Regions from separate parts of the Kitasatospora sp. NPDC127111 genome, predicted to be linked through region 3. Evidence: riboswitches for the same ligand, from Rfam matches in the RefSeq annotation. Region 3 holds a riboswitch; each other region holds the start of a gene.
The links. Region 3 has a riboswitch for cobalamin ahead of metE (5-methyltetrahydropteroyltriglutamate--homocysteine S-methyltransferase). Riboswitches for the same ligand answer to the same signal wherever they lie in the genome.

Region 1 (4,582 bases), on a different contig from region 3:
CTGCCGGCTCAGGTACAGCCGGGCCTCCGGGGAGTTGATGTGCTTGTACAGGCTCAGCACCACGTTGTTCGCGACGATCGAGTCACCCGTCGCGAAGAAGGCGACCAGCCGGCCGATCATGTGCCGCTCGCCCTCGCTCAGCTTGGCGAGGTCGGCGACGTCGGAGTGCAGGTCCACCTCCTCCACCGTCCAGGTGTTCTTGATCGCGTCCCGGTACCGGTCGTAGAACGACGGGTAGCGCATCGGGCGCAGGGTCAGCTCGAAGCCGGGGTCGAGCAGCATCTTGCGGTCGTCGGGGGTGCTCACTGGCAGGCCTCGCAGGACTCGGGGTTCTCCAGGGAGCAGGCGATGGCGTCCTGCTCGGCCTGGGTCATGGTCGGGGTCGGGAGCGGCGCGGCCGTGCGGGCGGCACCGGACGCGGCCTGGGCGATCCGGGTCGCCGGGCGGGAGCGCAGGTAGTAGGTGGTCTTCAGACCGACCTTCCACGCGTACGCGTACATCGAGCTGAGCTTGCCGATGGTGGGCGCCGCCATGAAGAGGTTCAGCGACTGGCTCTGGTCGAGGTACGGCATGCGCGCCGCGGCCAGGTCGATCAGCGCGCGCTGCGGCAGCTCCCAAGCCGTCCGGTACAGCGAGCGCACCTCGGCCGGCAGCCAGTTGAACTCCTGCACCGAGCCGTTGGAGTCCCGCAGCGCGTCCCGGGTCTGCTGGTCCCAGACGCCGAGCTCCTTGAGCTCGCGCACCAGGTACGGGTTCACCTGCAGGAACTCGCCCGACAGCGTCTCGCGCTTGAACAGGTTGGACACCTGCGGCTCGATGCACTCGTAGACGCCGGCGATCGAGGCGATCGTCGCGGTCGGCGCGATGGCCAGCAGCAGCGAGTTGCGCAGGCCGGTCTCGGCGATCCGGGCGCGCAGCGCCGTCCAGCGGTCGGCCCACTGCGGGGCGGCCGTCGGGAAGTGGTCGATGTGCAGCTCGCCGCGGGCGGCACGGGTCTCGCCGTACGCCTCGTGGCGGCCCAGCTGCTCGGCCAGGTCGGCGGAGCGCTCGTACGCGGTGAGCATGATGCGCTCGGCGATCAGGGTGGAGAGGGTCTTCGCCTCGGCGGAGTCGAAGTCGATCCGCAGCTTGAAGAAGACGTCCTGCAGGCCCATCACGCCCAGGCCCACCGGCCGCCAGCGGGAGTTGGACGTCCCGGCCTCGACCGTCGGGTAGAAGTTGATGTCCACCACGCGGTCGAGGAAGGTGACGGCGGTGCGCACGGTGGCGTCCAGCCGCTCCCAGTCCATCGCGCCGAGCAGGTCCTCGGCCGACGCGCCCTCGGCCACGTGGGCGCCGAGGTTGACCGAGCCGAGGTTGCAGACGGCGGTCTCGGAGTCGTCCGTGACCTCCAGGATCTCGGTGCAGAGGTTGGAGCTGTGCACCGTCCGGCCGGGCAGCGCGGTCTGGTTGGCGGCGCGGTTGGAGGCGTCCTTGAAGGTCATCCAGCCGTTGCCGGTCTGCGCCAGGGTGCGCATCATCCGGGCGTACAGGGTCTGCGCGGGGATGGTGCGGACGGCCTTGCCGGCCAGCTCGGCCTTGCGGTACGCCTCGTCGAAGTCGGCGCCCCAGAGGTCGACCAGCTCGGGCACGTCGGCCGGGGAGAACAGCGACCAGTCCTCGTTGGCGTTGACCCGGCGCATGAACTCGTCCGGGATCCAGTGCGCCAGGTTGAGGTTGTGGGTGCGCCGCGCCTCCTCACCGGTGTTGTCGCGCAGCTCCAGGAACTCCTCGATGTCCGCGTGCCAGGTCTCCAGGTAGACGCAGGCCGCGCCCTTGCGGCGGCCGCCCTGGTTGACGGCGGCGACCGAGGAGTCGAGGGTGCGCAGGAACGGGACGATGCCGTTGGACTTGCCGTTGGTGCCGCGGATCAGGCTGCCGCGGGAGCGGATCCGCGAGTAGGAGAGGCCGATGCCGCCGGCGTGCTTGGAGAGGCGGGCGATCTGGGCGTACCGGGAGTAGATCGAGTCCAGGTTGTCCAGCGGCGAGTCGAGCAGGTAGCAGCTCGACATCTGCGGGTGCCGGGTGCCGGAGTTGAACAGGGTCGGCGAGGAGGTCAGGTACTCCAGCCGGCTCATCAGGCGGTACAGCTCGGCCACCTCGCGCACCGACTGCTCGCTGTCGCCGACCGCCAGGCCGCTGGCGACGCGGAGCAGGAAGTGCTGCGGGGTCTCGACCACCTTGCGGGTGATCGGGTGGCGCAGCAGGTAGCGGGACTGCACGGTGCGCAGGCCGAAGTACTCGAAGCGGTCGTCGCCCTGCGGGTCGATCAGCGCGTCCAGCGCGGCGGCGTGCTTGGCGACGAAGGCGGCGGTGCTGTCGCCGATCAGGCCCTCGGCGTGGCCGACGGCGATCGAGGCGGAGAAGGAGACCGAGCCCTGGCTGTTCGCCTCGTCGACGATCTCCAGCGCGAGCAGGCGGGCGGCCAGCTTCGAGTACTGCGGGTCCTCGGCGATCATCGACGCTGCGGCGTCCACGGCCAGCCCACGCAGCTCGGCGAAGTCCGAACCGGCGTGACGGCCGCGCAGCGCGGCGGCGGCGACATGGCCGGGGTCCACCTGCGGCAGGTCGACACTGCGGTCGGTCAGCAGCCGGAGCAGCGCGCCGCCCGGGTCGGAGACCGTCGGGTCGGCGGGGGAACCCTGGGCGGGCAGGGCGGCTGAGGCAGCGGTGGTCAAGGCGCTCTCTCCTGGCGGCGATCGGCGGCGGTGGATCGGGGCACCGGGCCGTTCGAGGCAGGGGAGCACGGCGCGACGGCCGGACGGCGTCGCGCGACGGTGTCATCCCCGGCCCGCCCGCGAGGCCCGGAAGTACTGCTCGTGGCTGCAGGCCTCTGCGGGGAGGCCGGAAGGCACGCCGTCGGCAGGTATTCGGACTCGCGGGCTCTGGTCGGAGCCGCCCGCACACCGCTGCGGGGCAGTCCCGGACTCGCACCGGGTTCCCCTGCGTCGACAGCAGGAGTGAGCATACATCTAGTGGTGTCCGCTCGATGCGGCACCACATGTTGTGCAGCGCCGCGTGTTGGCGTGATGACCGGTGGTACCGGCACGGAGGCCTTGCGGGGCCTGGGAGGGGCCGTCGCGGGGGCCCCGGCGGTGCCGTCGCGGGGCCCGGGAGGGGCCGGTCGCGAGGCCGGTGCGGGGCCGGTCGCGGGGCCCGGGCGGGACCGGCGGAGAGGTCGCGGCGGGGCCGCGGATGGCCCGCCGGTGTCCGGATTGGGAAACGGTATGGTCACCGGGCGGAGCCACCGTCAGGAGCATGCCCTACGATCTCGGCTCATGAGGGAGCGGAGCGAGGGGGACGCATGACCGACGGAACGGGTGCACCCGGACAGGCACCGCAGGGGCAGCCGCCGGCCGCGCCGGTGCCTCCTGCGCCGTACCCCGGCGCGCAGCCGGTGCCGCCGGCGCCGGGCGGGTTCGGACCGCCGCCCGCCTCGTACGGGCCGCCGGTGCCGCAGCAGCAGCCGGTGGTACCGCCGGTGCCCGCCGTGCCGCAGCCGCCCGCGCCGCAGCCGGTGCAGCCGCAGCCGCCCGCGCCGCAGCCGGTGCAGGCCCCGCCGCCCGCGCCGCAGCCGGTGCCGCAGCAGGTCCAGCCCCCGGTACAGCCGCAGCCGCCCGCGCCGCAGCCCGTGCAGCCTCAGCCCGTGCACCCGCAGCCGGTGCAGCCTCAGCCGGTGCCGCCGCAGCAGGTCCAGCCTCCGGTGCAGCCGCAGCCTGTCCAGCCGCAGCCGATGCAGCCTCAGCCCGTGCAGCCCCAGCCGCCCGTGCAGGGGATGCCGCCGCAGCAGCAGTGGCAGCCCCAGCCCCAGCCGGTCCAGCCGCAGCTCTCCAGCGAGCCGGACTGGGCGGCCCTGGCCGACCGGAACGAGGCCGAGGCCAAGCGCAAGGGCCGGATGAAGATCATCGGCGCCGCCGTCGCCGTCGTCGTGGTCGGTGGCCTGATCGCCGGCGGTCTGATGTTCATGAAGAAGGACGACGGCGGCAAGAAGACGGTCGCCGAGCCGACCCCGACCGCCACCGCGACCACCCCGGCGTCGTCGCCCTCCGGCAAGCCGTCCGCGAGCGGCAGCCCGAGCGCCGCCGTGCCCGAGGACCCGTCGAAGCCGATCTGGGAGGCCACCACCGACCCGGCGCCGCAGGACGCGGCCGCGCTGTTCTCGGCGCTCACCGTGACCGTCAACGGCGCCACCTGGAACCGGACCGTGGTCTCGCTCGACTCGCCCTGCTGGGACGGCAACTCCACGGTCGGCGGCCTCGGCAAGGTCCTCGGTGACCAGGGCTGCCGCCAGGTGCTCCGGGCCACGTACGTCTCGGGCGACAGCGCGGTGACGGTCGGCGTCGCGGTCTTCGACCACAAGCAGCAGGCCGAGACCTCGATGAAGAGCTACGTCGGCCACCTCAAGGGCGCCGCCGCCCCGGGCTCGCCGGCCTTCTGCGCCACGCCGGGCTGCACCAACACCAAGGCCACCCTGGGCCGGTACGCGTACTTCACCGTCGAGGGCTCCGCCAAGGGCGGCAACACCGCGGACGCCACCGCCACC
Region 2 (4,582 bases), on a different contig from region 3:
CGTTGGCGGCGGCGCCCACCGTCATGGCCAGGGCGCGGCCGGCGGCGCGGGCGTCGTCGGGGAGCAGTTCGCCGCGCTTGTCGACCTCGGCGAGCTCGCCGGCCCAGCGGGCGATCCGGACGGCGTCGACCAGCATCCGGCGGGCCAGCGGGGCGAGCTCGGCGGGTGCGGGGAAGCCCTCCGGCACCGGGACCCGGCCGCGGCCGGGGGCGGGTGCGGGGCCTCGCCGGCGGGGTACGCCGGGGCCGCCCGGCCTGGCGCCGGCGGGGCGGTGGGCGGTGCCGGGGAGACGGGTCACCGTCGCACCGGAGCCGATCGTCGGCGGGAGCGGGGCATCACGGTCGCGCGGGTTCCGAGACGTCACGTCGAGCAGTCTTCCCCTTGTACCGGCCTTCTGTCACATCCGGTTCGCCCTCGGCACCGAGCGGCGGGCGCGGGGGGTCCACAAGATCGGGCAACAGAGGCAAACCGCCTGGCCGGATCTGTTTGGCGGGGCCACGTCAGAGTGCGAACGGTGCGGCCGGCCCACCCGGCCGGCCCACCCGGGGATCAGGGGCGGGATCAGAGGTGGGGGGTGAGCCAGCGGCGGAGGAGCTCCTCGTAGTGGGCCGGGTGGGCGTTCCAGAGCGCGGCGTGGTCACCGCCGGGGACGGCCTGCAGGCTGACCACGTCGGAGCGGCGCCCGGCGAGCCGCTCGGCGGCCCGCCAGGGGGCGACCGGGTCGTCCGGGCCGTGCAGGACGAGGGTGGGCACCCGCAGGTCGGTGCCGTCGGCGATCCGCGCGAAGTCGGCCAGGTCGACGCCGGTGCGGCCCTCCGCCGCGAGCGCGCCGAGGTCGGCCGCGGCGCCGCGGAAGCCGGCCCGGGCGGCGTCCCGGCGGGCGGTGGCGGGCAGGTCGAGGACGGGCGAGTCCAGGATCAGGCTGCCGATCGAGGAGGACCAGGCCGACCGGGCCGCGGTGTGCAGGGCGATGGTGGCCCCGACCGACCAGCCGTAGAGGATGATCCGCCCGGCACCGGCGTCCAGGGCCAGCCGGACGGCCGCCTCGACGTCCCGCCACTCGGTCTCGCCGAAGTGCCCGAGGCCGTCCGGGGACGGGGGCGCGCCCGCGTCCCCGCGGTAGGTGACGGAGAGGACGGGCAGGGCGAGCCGTTCCAGCAGCGGGAGCACCGGGAGGGTCTGTTGGCGGTCGGCGCCGTTGCCGTGGATCAGGATCACCCAGGCGCCGCGCTTGCCCTCCAGGTACCAGGCGGGGAGGGCGCCCAGCTCGCCCTCGGCGGCGGTCTCGGTGAACGGCAGGCCGAGGGCCGAGGTCGGGTCGCCGAGGTACACCCGGGGGGTGAAGCGGACCTCGGTGCCGGGCGTCAGGGTGCCGCGGTCGGCGCGGACCAGCCGCCGGGTGACGCCCTGCTCGTCGCTGCGCAGCACCTCCTCGACCACCGCGTGGCCGTCCTCGCCCCACTCCACGGCCCAGCGGCCGGGGCGGCTGCTCTCCGGGGTGCGGGTGAAGGTGGCGCGCCCGGCGGCGAGGCTCTGGACCAGGACGGGGCCGGCGGACCGCTCCGGCGCCGCCGCGGGGCGGACGAGCCGCTCGGAGGCCCGGCGCCCGATGACCAGGACGGCGACCCCGGTGCCGATGGCGGCGGCCGCCACGGCGGCTGCGGTTCCCCAACGCATATCGCTCCCCGCTCTGTCGGTCGCGGACTGGGCAGTGTGCCCACCAGTCCACTCGCGGAGGCGCCGCCCGGCCACCGGACGCGGCCGTCCGGGTCATGCCGGCGTGGGGGCGCGGACCGCGGCCGGGGCCGGCGGGCCGCTGACGGCTGGGCGCCGGGACGCTCACGCCGGGCCGCTCACGCCTGAACGCCGGGACGCTCACGCCGCGCCGCTCACGCCTGAACGCCGGGGCGCCGGGCCGGGCGGCGTCGCTGGCAGCGCTCACGCCGGGATGTCGGTCTCCCGCCGCTCCAGCAGCTCCCAGAACCGCGCGCCGAGCGGCTGCTCCGGCTCGCGCGCCGCCGGGGCCGGCGAGCCCCAGGTGCCGGCGCCCCAGTGCGAGGAGACCTGGTACTCGTTCTGCAGCGCCGTCAGGACGGGGGCGAGGTCCTGCTCGGGCACCGGCACGATCCGCGCGATCGCCCGGACGTGCGCCTGCCAGCGGCCGTCCACGCACTGCCGCAGCCGCTGGTCGAGCTCGTCCCCGCGGCCGGTCACCGCGACCAGTTCGCGCAGCGTCAGGCCGAGCACCCGGGCCAGCGCGTGGGTCTGCTCCTCGTCGCCGTCCCAGCGGCCGGTGGTCTCGGCCGCCTGGTAGTGCCGCAGGCCGATGCCGATCCGGCGGGCCGCGGTCTCCTGGCCGAGCTCGCGGGCCACCCGGAAGTCCCGCAGCCGGGCCGGGCGGACGCCCATCAGCTGGACGGCCGGACACCAGAGCGCGCGGGCCAGCGCGATGAACTCCTCCTCGTTCGGGCGCAGCTCGCCGCTCTCCCAGCCGAGCACGTGCGCGGGCAGCAGCCGGATCCCGTGGGCGGCCATGCCCTCGGCCACCTGTTCCGGGGTCAGCCCCAGCCCGGCGCGGTGCGCGCGGGCGGCCGCGGGCGAGAAGGGCACCGGGGGCACGGCGGGTGGCTCTCTGCGTCGCATGCCACCCGACGGTAGGCGTCGTCGCTTCGGCCCCCCAGCCGCCGAACGCACGAAGCGCGGCTGTGGGGGTCTCCAGGCCGCTGGACGATCGCACAGGCTGTCATGCCCCTGCGCGGGGTGGTGATCAGAGATAGCGACGGCGCGGGCGGCGCATGACGCGTGTGACCAACCCCTCCGTGACCTTGGTTGACTCGTGCTCCGGGCGCGTGATGGGATCCTTCAGCCAATACGGAGGCATGCAGAGGAAGCCGGTGCGAGTCCGGCGCGGTCCCGCCACTGTCACCGGGGAGCACGTCCGGAATCGCCACGGCGGACCGTCAGGAGCCGCTGGAAGGCCCGGAGGTGCGTCCGACCCGGAAGCCAGGAGACTCTCGCCCCCGGTACGTCGATCCAGGGCGCGGACCCTGAGTGAGGACACGCACGCGATGCAGGCTGCCCCGCCCCTCCGAGCCCTCTGCTGCCCGCCGTGCGCCCGCTGACCCGCGCCGCCGCCTTCGCGCTGGGCGCCGTCGCGGGCTACCTCGCCGACGCCCGGTTCGCCGACCCGCGCCGCGGCCACCCGGTGGCCGTCTTCGGCGGCGCGGCCGGCCGCCTGGAGCGGCGGATCTGGCGCGACGACCGGGCCGCCGGCACCGCCTACACCGCGCTCTGCGTGGGCACCGTCGCGGCCGGCGCGGTCGCCGCCGACCGGCTGCTGGGCCGCCGCCCGCTCGGGCGGGCCGCACTGGCCGCCGCCGCGACCTGGACGGTGCTCGGCGGCACCTCGCTGACCCGGGAGGCCCGGACCATCGGCCGCTCGCTCGCCGCGGGCGACCTGACGGCGGCCCGGGAACGGCTGCCGCACCTGTGCGGACGCGACCCGAGCGCGCTGGACGAGCAGCAGCTGGCCCGCGCGGTGGTCGAGTCGGTCGCCGAGAACACCGCCGACGCCGTCGTGAACGCGCTGGTCTGGGGCGGGCTCGCGGGCACGCCGGGCCTGCTGGCGTTCCGCGCCGTCAACACCCTGGACGCGATGGTCGGCCACCGCTCCGCCCGGTACGCCCGGTTCGGCTGGGCCTCGGCCCGGCTGGACGACGTGGCCGGCTGGCCGGGTGCGCGGCTGACCGCGCTGCTCACGGTGGCCGCCGCGCCCGAGCCGGGCACCGCCTGGCGGGTCTGGCGGCGGGACGGCTCCGCGCACCCCAGCCCGAACGCGGGCCAGGCCGAGTCGGCCTTCGCCGGCGCGATCGGCGTCCGCCTCGGCGGGACGCTCCGGTACGGCGAGCGCGTCGAGCACCGGCCGGTGCTGGGCGAGGGGCTGCGGCCGGTCGGGGTGGACGACATCGAGCGCGCCTGTGTGCTCTCCCGGAGGGTGAGCGCGCTGGCGCTGGGTACGACGGTCGCCGGGCACCTGCTGCTCCGGGCGGCCCTGGGCGGGAGTAGGGGTAGGACATGAGCAACGCGCTGCTGGTCGCCGGGACGACCTCGGACGCGGGCAAGAGCGTGGTCACGGCCGGCATCTGCCGCTGGCTGGCCCGGCAGGGCGTCAGGGTCGCGCCGTTCAAGGCGCAGAACATGTCGCTGAACTCCTTCGTCACCGCCGACGGCGCCGAGATCGGCCGCGCCCAGGCGATGCAGGCGCAGGCGGCCGTGGTGGAGCCCGAGGCGGCGATGAACCCGGTGCTGCTCAAGCCGGGCGCGGACGGCCGCAGCCAGGTGGTGCTGCTCGGCCGGCCGGTCGCCGAGGTGGGCGCGCTGGACTACCGCGAACGCAAGCCCGTTCTGCTGGAACACGCCCTGGAGTGCCTGGCCGACCTGCGCCGCCGCTACGACGTGGTGGTCTGCGAGGGCGCCGGCTCGCCCGCCGAGATCAACCTGCGGGACCGGGACATCGCCAACATGGGCCTGGCCACCGCCGCCGGCCTGCCGGTCGTGGTGGTCGGGGACATCGACCGCGGCG
Region 3 (4,582 bases):
TGGGTCGATCATAACTCGGATAAATTTGTTACTCGGTTGCATTCATTACCGAGTTGCTGTTTCATGGTGTGCACCGACAACCGGAAGGACGGACACACATGACGACGACCGTGGTGATCGTGGGGGCGGGGCCGACCGGACTGACCCTGGCGTGCGGACTGGCCCGGCAGGGCGTCGCGGTCCGCGTGATAGAGAAGGCGGCCGCCTTCCACACCGGCTCGCGCGGCAAGACGCTCAACCCGCGCAGCCTGGAGGTCCTCGCCGACCTGGGCCTGGCCGAGCGGCTGGCCGCCGCCGGCCGCACCCACCTGCCGTTCCGCAAGTACTTCGCCGGCGAGTTCGTCAGCGAGGCCGAGCCGTTCGCCGGCGTCCGGCCCACGGCCACCACGCCGTACCCGGCGAGCCTGTGGCTGCCGCAGACGCGGGTGGAGCGGCTGCTGCGCGAGCGGCTCGCCGATTACGGGGTGAAGGTCGAACTCGCCACCGAGCTGGTGGACTTCCGGCAGGACGCGGCGGGGGTGGAGGTGCGGCTCGCGGACGGCGGGCGGATCGCCGCCGAGTACCTGGTCGCGTGCGACGGCGGGCGCTCCACGGTGCGCAAGCTGCTCGGCATCCCCTTCGTCGGCGAGGGCGACCCGGAGCCGATGATGGTCTGCGGCGACGTCGAGGTCGACGGCCTGGACGCGGGCGCCTGGCACCAGTGGTTCGGGCCGCAGGGCGTGTTCATGCTCTGCCCGTTCGAGGGCAGCCGCCGCTGGCAGCTGCAGGCCAGCCCGGAGACGGACGCCGAGGGCCGGATGGTCGCCCCGTCACTGGAGAGCTTCCAGCGGCTGGCCGCCCTGCACACCGGCCGCGCGGACCTCAGGCTCACCAACGCCACCTGGCTGTCCACCTGGCGGGTCAACGTCCGGGTCGCGGAGCGCTACCGCGCGGGCCGGGTCTTCCTGGCCGGCGACTGCGCGCACGTCCACCCCACGGCGGGCGGGCTGGGCATGAACACCGGCATCCAGGACGCCTGGAACCTCGCCTGGAAGCTCGGGTACGTGCTGCGCGGCCTCGCCGCACCGGCCCTGCTGGACACCTACCAGGAGGAACGGCTGCCGATCGCCGCCTGGACGCTCGACGTCACCACCGCCGGCATGGCGGCCGTCACCAAGGGCATCAGCACCCCCGGCGTCGGCGTCGAGGCCGGCCGGGTGGGCGACCTCACCGGCCTCTCGCTCGGCTACCGGTGGGGCCGGCTCGCCGCCGACGGCGACCTCCTCGACGGACCGCTCCGGGCCGGGGACCGGGCGCCCGACGCTCCCTGCACCGGCCCCGACGGCGAGCCGGCCCGCCTCTTCGAGCACTTCGCCGGTGACCACTTCACACTGCTCGGCTTCGGCCCGGGCGCCCGCCCCGCCCTCGCCGAACTGCCCGACCACGTCCGGCCGGTGCACCTCGACGACCCCGACGGCACGGCCCGCGGGGCGTACGGGATCACCGGCGACGCCCTCGTCCTCGTCCGGCCCGACAACCACGTCGCCCTCACCGCCCCGGCGACCGCCCGCGCGGAGGTGCTGGCGTACCTGACGGCCCTCGGCGCCGCCGGGTGACCCCGGGCGAGGACGCGGCCGACCGGGCGGGCCCGCTGTGCGACCGGCGGGCCCGCCCGCCCGCGGGGCCGGGGAGCGACGGGCCATACCCCGCGGGCGCCGGTCAGGGCCGCGGGCGGATGGCCAGGCCCGGCCGCCTGCGGTGCACCGTCAGGTAGACGACGCCCTCCGGCCCCGCTGCCACGGCCCGCGTGGCACCGCGCGGCAGTAGGCGCAGCGCTCCCGGCCGCAGCGCGTGGGTGGTGTCCCCGCACCGCAACGTGCCCTCCCCGGCGATCCCCAGCACCAGCACGTCCAGCTCCGGCTCGACGTGGTCGGCGACGGACGCCCCCGCCCGCAGCCGCACCACGTTCGCGTCGAGCTGACGCTCCGCGCCGGTCAGCCGCCACAGCGCCCCGGCCTGGTCGGCGGCGGCCTCCCGCAGCAGGTCGTCCAGTACCACGCCCTCACCGCGGGCATCCGAGTCGGTCATGCCGGACATCCTCCCACCGGGCCCGTGCCCCGGGACTCCGTCCGTGGGTGGTGCCGGGAGCCGCGCGGCGGCTCCCGCGTCGTCCCAGCATGTGGACGATTGAGCGGTTCTCCGTCCACGCGCCGGGGGATCGGACCTAAGCTGGCCGGGCAGCTGGTTCGCCCTGTCCGCCAGGCAGGGCGTCGCAAGAGGGAACCCGGTGGGAATCCGGGACTGCCCCGCAGCGGTGAGCGGGAACGACCGCCGTCATACGCACTGGGCCCGGGACGGGTCTGGGAAGCGACGGCCAGTAGGTGACCGCCCTTGACAGGGCGGGCGTGCCCGCGAGTCCGAAGACCTGCCCGCTGCCCGCCCGCGGACCATCCGCGCGCGGACACCCCGGTGACCTCGAGGGCGGGTCGGCGTACACACCAGGCGGATCCCGGCGCTTCCCGTGCGCCCGCGGCCGTCCGGTCCGTCACCCCTTCGCGCCCTCTCCCGTCCCCGGGGACCAGAGGAAACAGGCTCGCGAAGGAGAGTCCCTTGACAGCGAAGTCCGCAGCCGCGGCCATCCGGTCCACCGTCCACGGCTACCCCCGCCAGGGCCGCGACCGGGAACTCAAGAAGGCCATCGAGGGGTACTGGAAGGGATCGGTCACCGCCGGGGCACTGCTCGCCGCCGCGGCCGGCCTGCGCCGGGAGAACTGGGCGCAGCTCGCCGAGGCCGGCGTCCAGGAGGTGCCCACCGGCGACTTCTCGCTCTACGACCACGTGCTGGACGCCACGGTCGCGGTCGGGGCGATCCCCGCCCGCCACCGGGCCGCGGTCGACGCCGACCCGCTCGACGGCTACTTCGCCATGGCGCGCGGCACCCAGGAGGTGGCGCCGCTGGAGATGACCAAGTGGTTCGACACCAACTACCACTACCTGGTGCCCGAACTGGGCCCGGACACCGTCTTCACGGCGAACCCCGCGAAGGCGGTCGGCGAGTTGGGCGAGGCCCTCGCGCTCGGTCACGCCGCCCGCCCGGTGCTGGTCGGCCCGGTCACCTACCTGCTGCTCGCCAAGCCCGCCCCGGGCGTCGCCGACGACTTCCGGCCGATCACCCTGCTCGACCGGCTGCTGCCCGTCTACGCCGAACTCCTGGCCGGCCTGCGCGCCGCCGGCGCCGAGTGGGTGCAGCTGGACGAGCCCGCGCTCGTCCAGGACCGCACCCCGGCCGAACTGAACTTCGCCGCGCGCGCCTACCGCGAGCTCGGCGCGCTCACCGAGCGGCCCAGGCTGCTCGTCGCGAGCTACTTCGACCGCCTCGGCGAGGCACTGCCGGTGCTCGCCAAGGCCCCGGTCGAGGGCCTGGCCATGGACTTCACCGGGCCGGCCGCCGCCAACCTGGACGACCTCGCCGCCGTCGGCGGCCTGCCCGGCAAGCGCCTGGTCGCGGGCGTGGTCGACGGTCGCAACGTCTGGATCAACGACCTGGGGAAGTCGCTCGCCACCCTGGCGACCCTGCTCGGCCTCGCCGACCGGGTCGACGTGGCCCCGTCCTGCTCCCTCCTGCACGTCCCGCTGGACGCCGCCGCCGAACGCGACCTGGACCCGCAGCTCGCCCGCTGGCTCGCCTTCGCCCGCCAGAAGGCCGAGGAGACCGCGCTGCTCGCCCGCGGCCTCCGCGAGGGCACCGACGCGATCGCCGCCGACCTCGCCGCCAACCGGGCCGACCTCGCCTCCAGGGCCGCCTCGCCGATCACCCGGGACCCCGCCGTCCGCGCCCGCACCGCCGCCGTCACCGAGGCCGACGTCCGCCGCGCCCAGCCCTACCCCGTCCGCGCCGAGGCCCAACGCGCCCGGCTCGGGCTGCCGTTGCTGCCGACCACCACCATCGGCTCCTTCCCGCAGACCGCCGAGCTGCGCGTCGCCCGCGCCGACCTGACCGCCGGCCGGATCGACGCCGCCGCCTACCACGAGCGGATGGCGGCCGAGGTGCGCGAGGTGATCGCCCACCAGGAGGAGGCGGGCCTGGACGTCCTGGTGCACGGCGAGCCCGAACGCAACGACATGGTCCAGTACTTCGCCGAGCAGCTCACCGGCTACCTCGCCACCCGGCACGGCTGGGTGCAGTCCTACGGCACCCGGTACGTCCGCCCGCCGGTCCTCGCCGGGGACGTCTCCCGCCCCCACCCGATGACCGTCGACTGGTTCCGCTTCGCCCAGGGCCTGACGGACCGCCCGGTCAAGGGCATGCTCACCGGCCCCGTCACCATGCTGGCCTGGTCCTTCGTCCGCGACGACCAGCCGCTCGCCGACACCGCGTCGCAGGTCGCCCTCGCCCTGCGCGACGAGGTGACCGACCTGGAGGCCGCCGGCGCGGCCGTCGTCCAGGTCGACGAGCCGGCGCTGCGCGAGACGCTGCCGCTGCGGGCCGCCGACCGCCCGGCCTACCTGGACTGGGCCACGACCGCCTTCCGGCTCACCACCTCCGGGGTCCGCGCCGACACCCAGATCCACACCCACATGTGCTACGCCGAGTTCGGAGCGA

Region 1: another riboswitch for cobalamin. It lies ahead of ACFVHB_RS16640 (ribonucleoside-diphosphate reductase subunit alpha); the one in region 3 lies ahead of metE (5-methyltetrahydropteroyltriglutamate--homocysteine S-methyltransferase).
Region 2: another riboswitch for cobalamin. It lies ahead of ACFVHB_RS35775 (cobalamin biosynthesis protein); the one in region 3 lies ahead of metE (5-methyltetrahydropteroyltriglutamate--homocysteine S-methyltransferase).

The regions. Positions count from the first base shown of each region.
Region 1 covers NZ_JBHXTG010000023.1:48,566-53,147, reverse strand. The annotation lists gene ACFVHB_RS16645 (ribonucleotide-diphosphate reductase subunit beta) at 1-282, opposite strand, end outside; gene ACFVHB_RS16640 (ribonucleoside-diphosphate reductase subunit alpha) at 303-2,693, opposite strand; cobalamin riboswitch at 2,883-3,024, opposite strand; gene ACFVHB_RS16635 (hypothetical protein) at 3,344-4,582, shown strand, end outside.
Region 2 covers NZ_JBHXTG010000094.1:4,706-9,287, forward strand. The annotation lists gene ACFVHB_RS35760 (hypothetical protein) at 1-298, opposite strand, end outside; gene ACFVHB_RS35765 (alpha/beta hydrolase family protein) at 562-1,677, opposite strand; gene ACFVHB_RS35770 (helix-turn-helix domain-containing protein) at 1,939-2,643, opposite strand; cobalamin riboswitch at 2,829-3,035, shown strand; gene ACFVHB_RS35775 (cobalamin biosynthesis protein) at 3,110-4,078, shown strand; gene ACFVHB_RS35780 (cobyric acid synthase) at 4,075-4,582, shown strand, end outside.
Region 3 covers NZ_JBHXTG010000105.1:8,815-13,396, reverse strand. The annotation lists gene ACFVHB_RS37150 (FAD-dependent monooxygenase) at 99-1,595, shown strand; gene ACFVHB_RS37145 (cupin domain-containing protein) at 1,699-2,067, opposite strand; cobalamin riboswitch at 2,205-2,427, shown strand; gene metE (5-methyltetrahydropteroyltriglutamate--homocysteine S-methyltransferase) at 2,590-4,582, shown strand, end outside.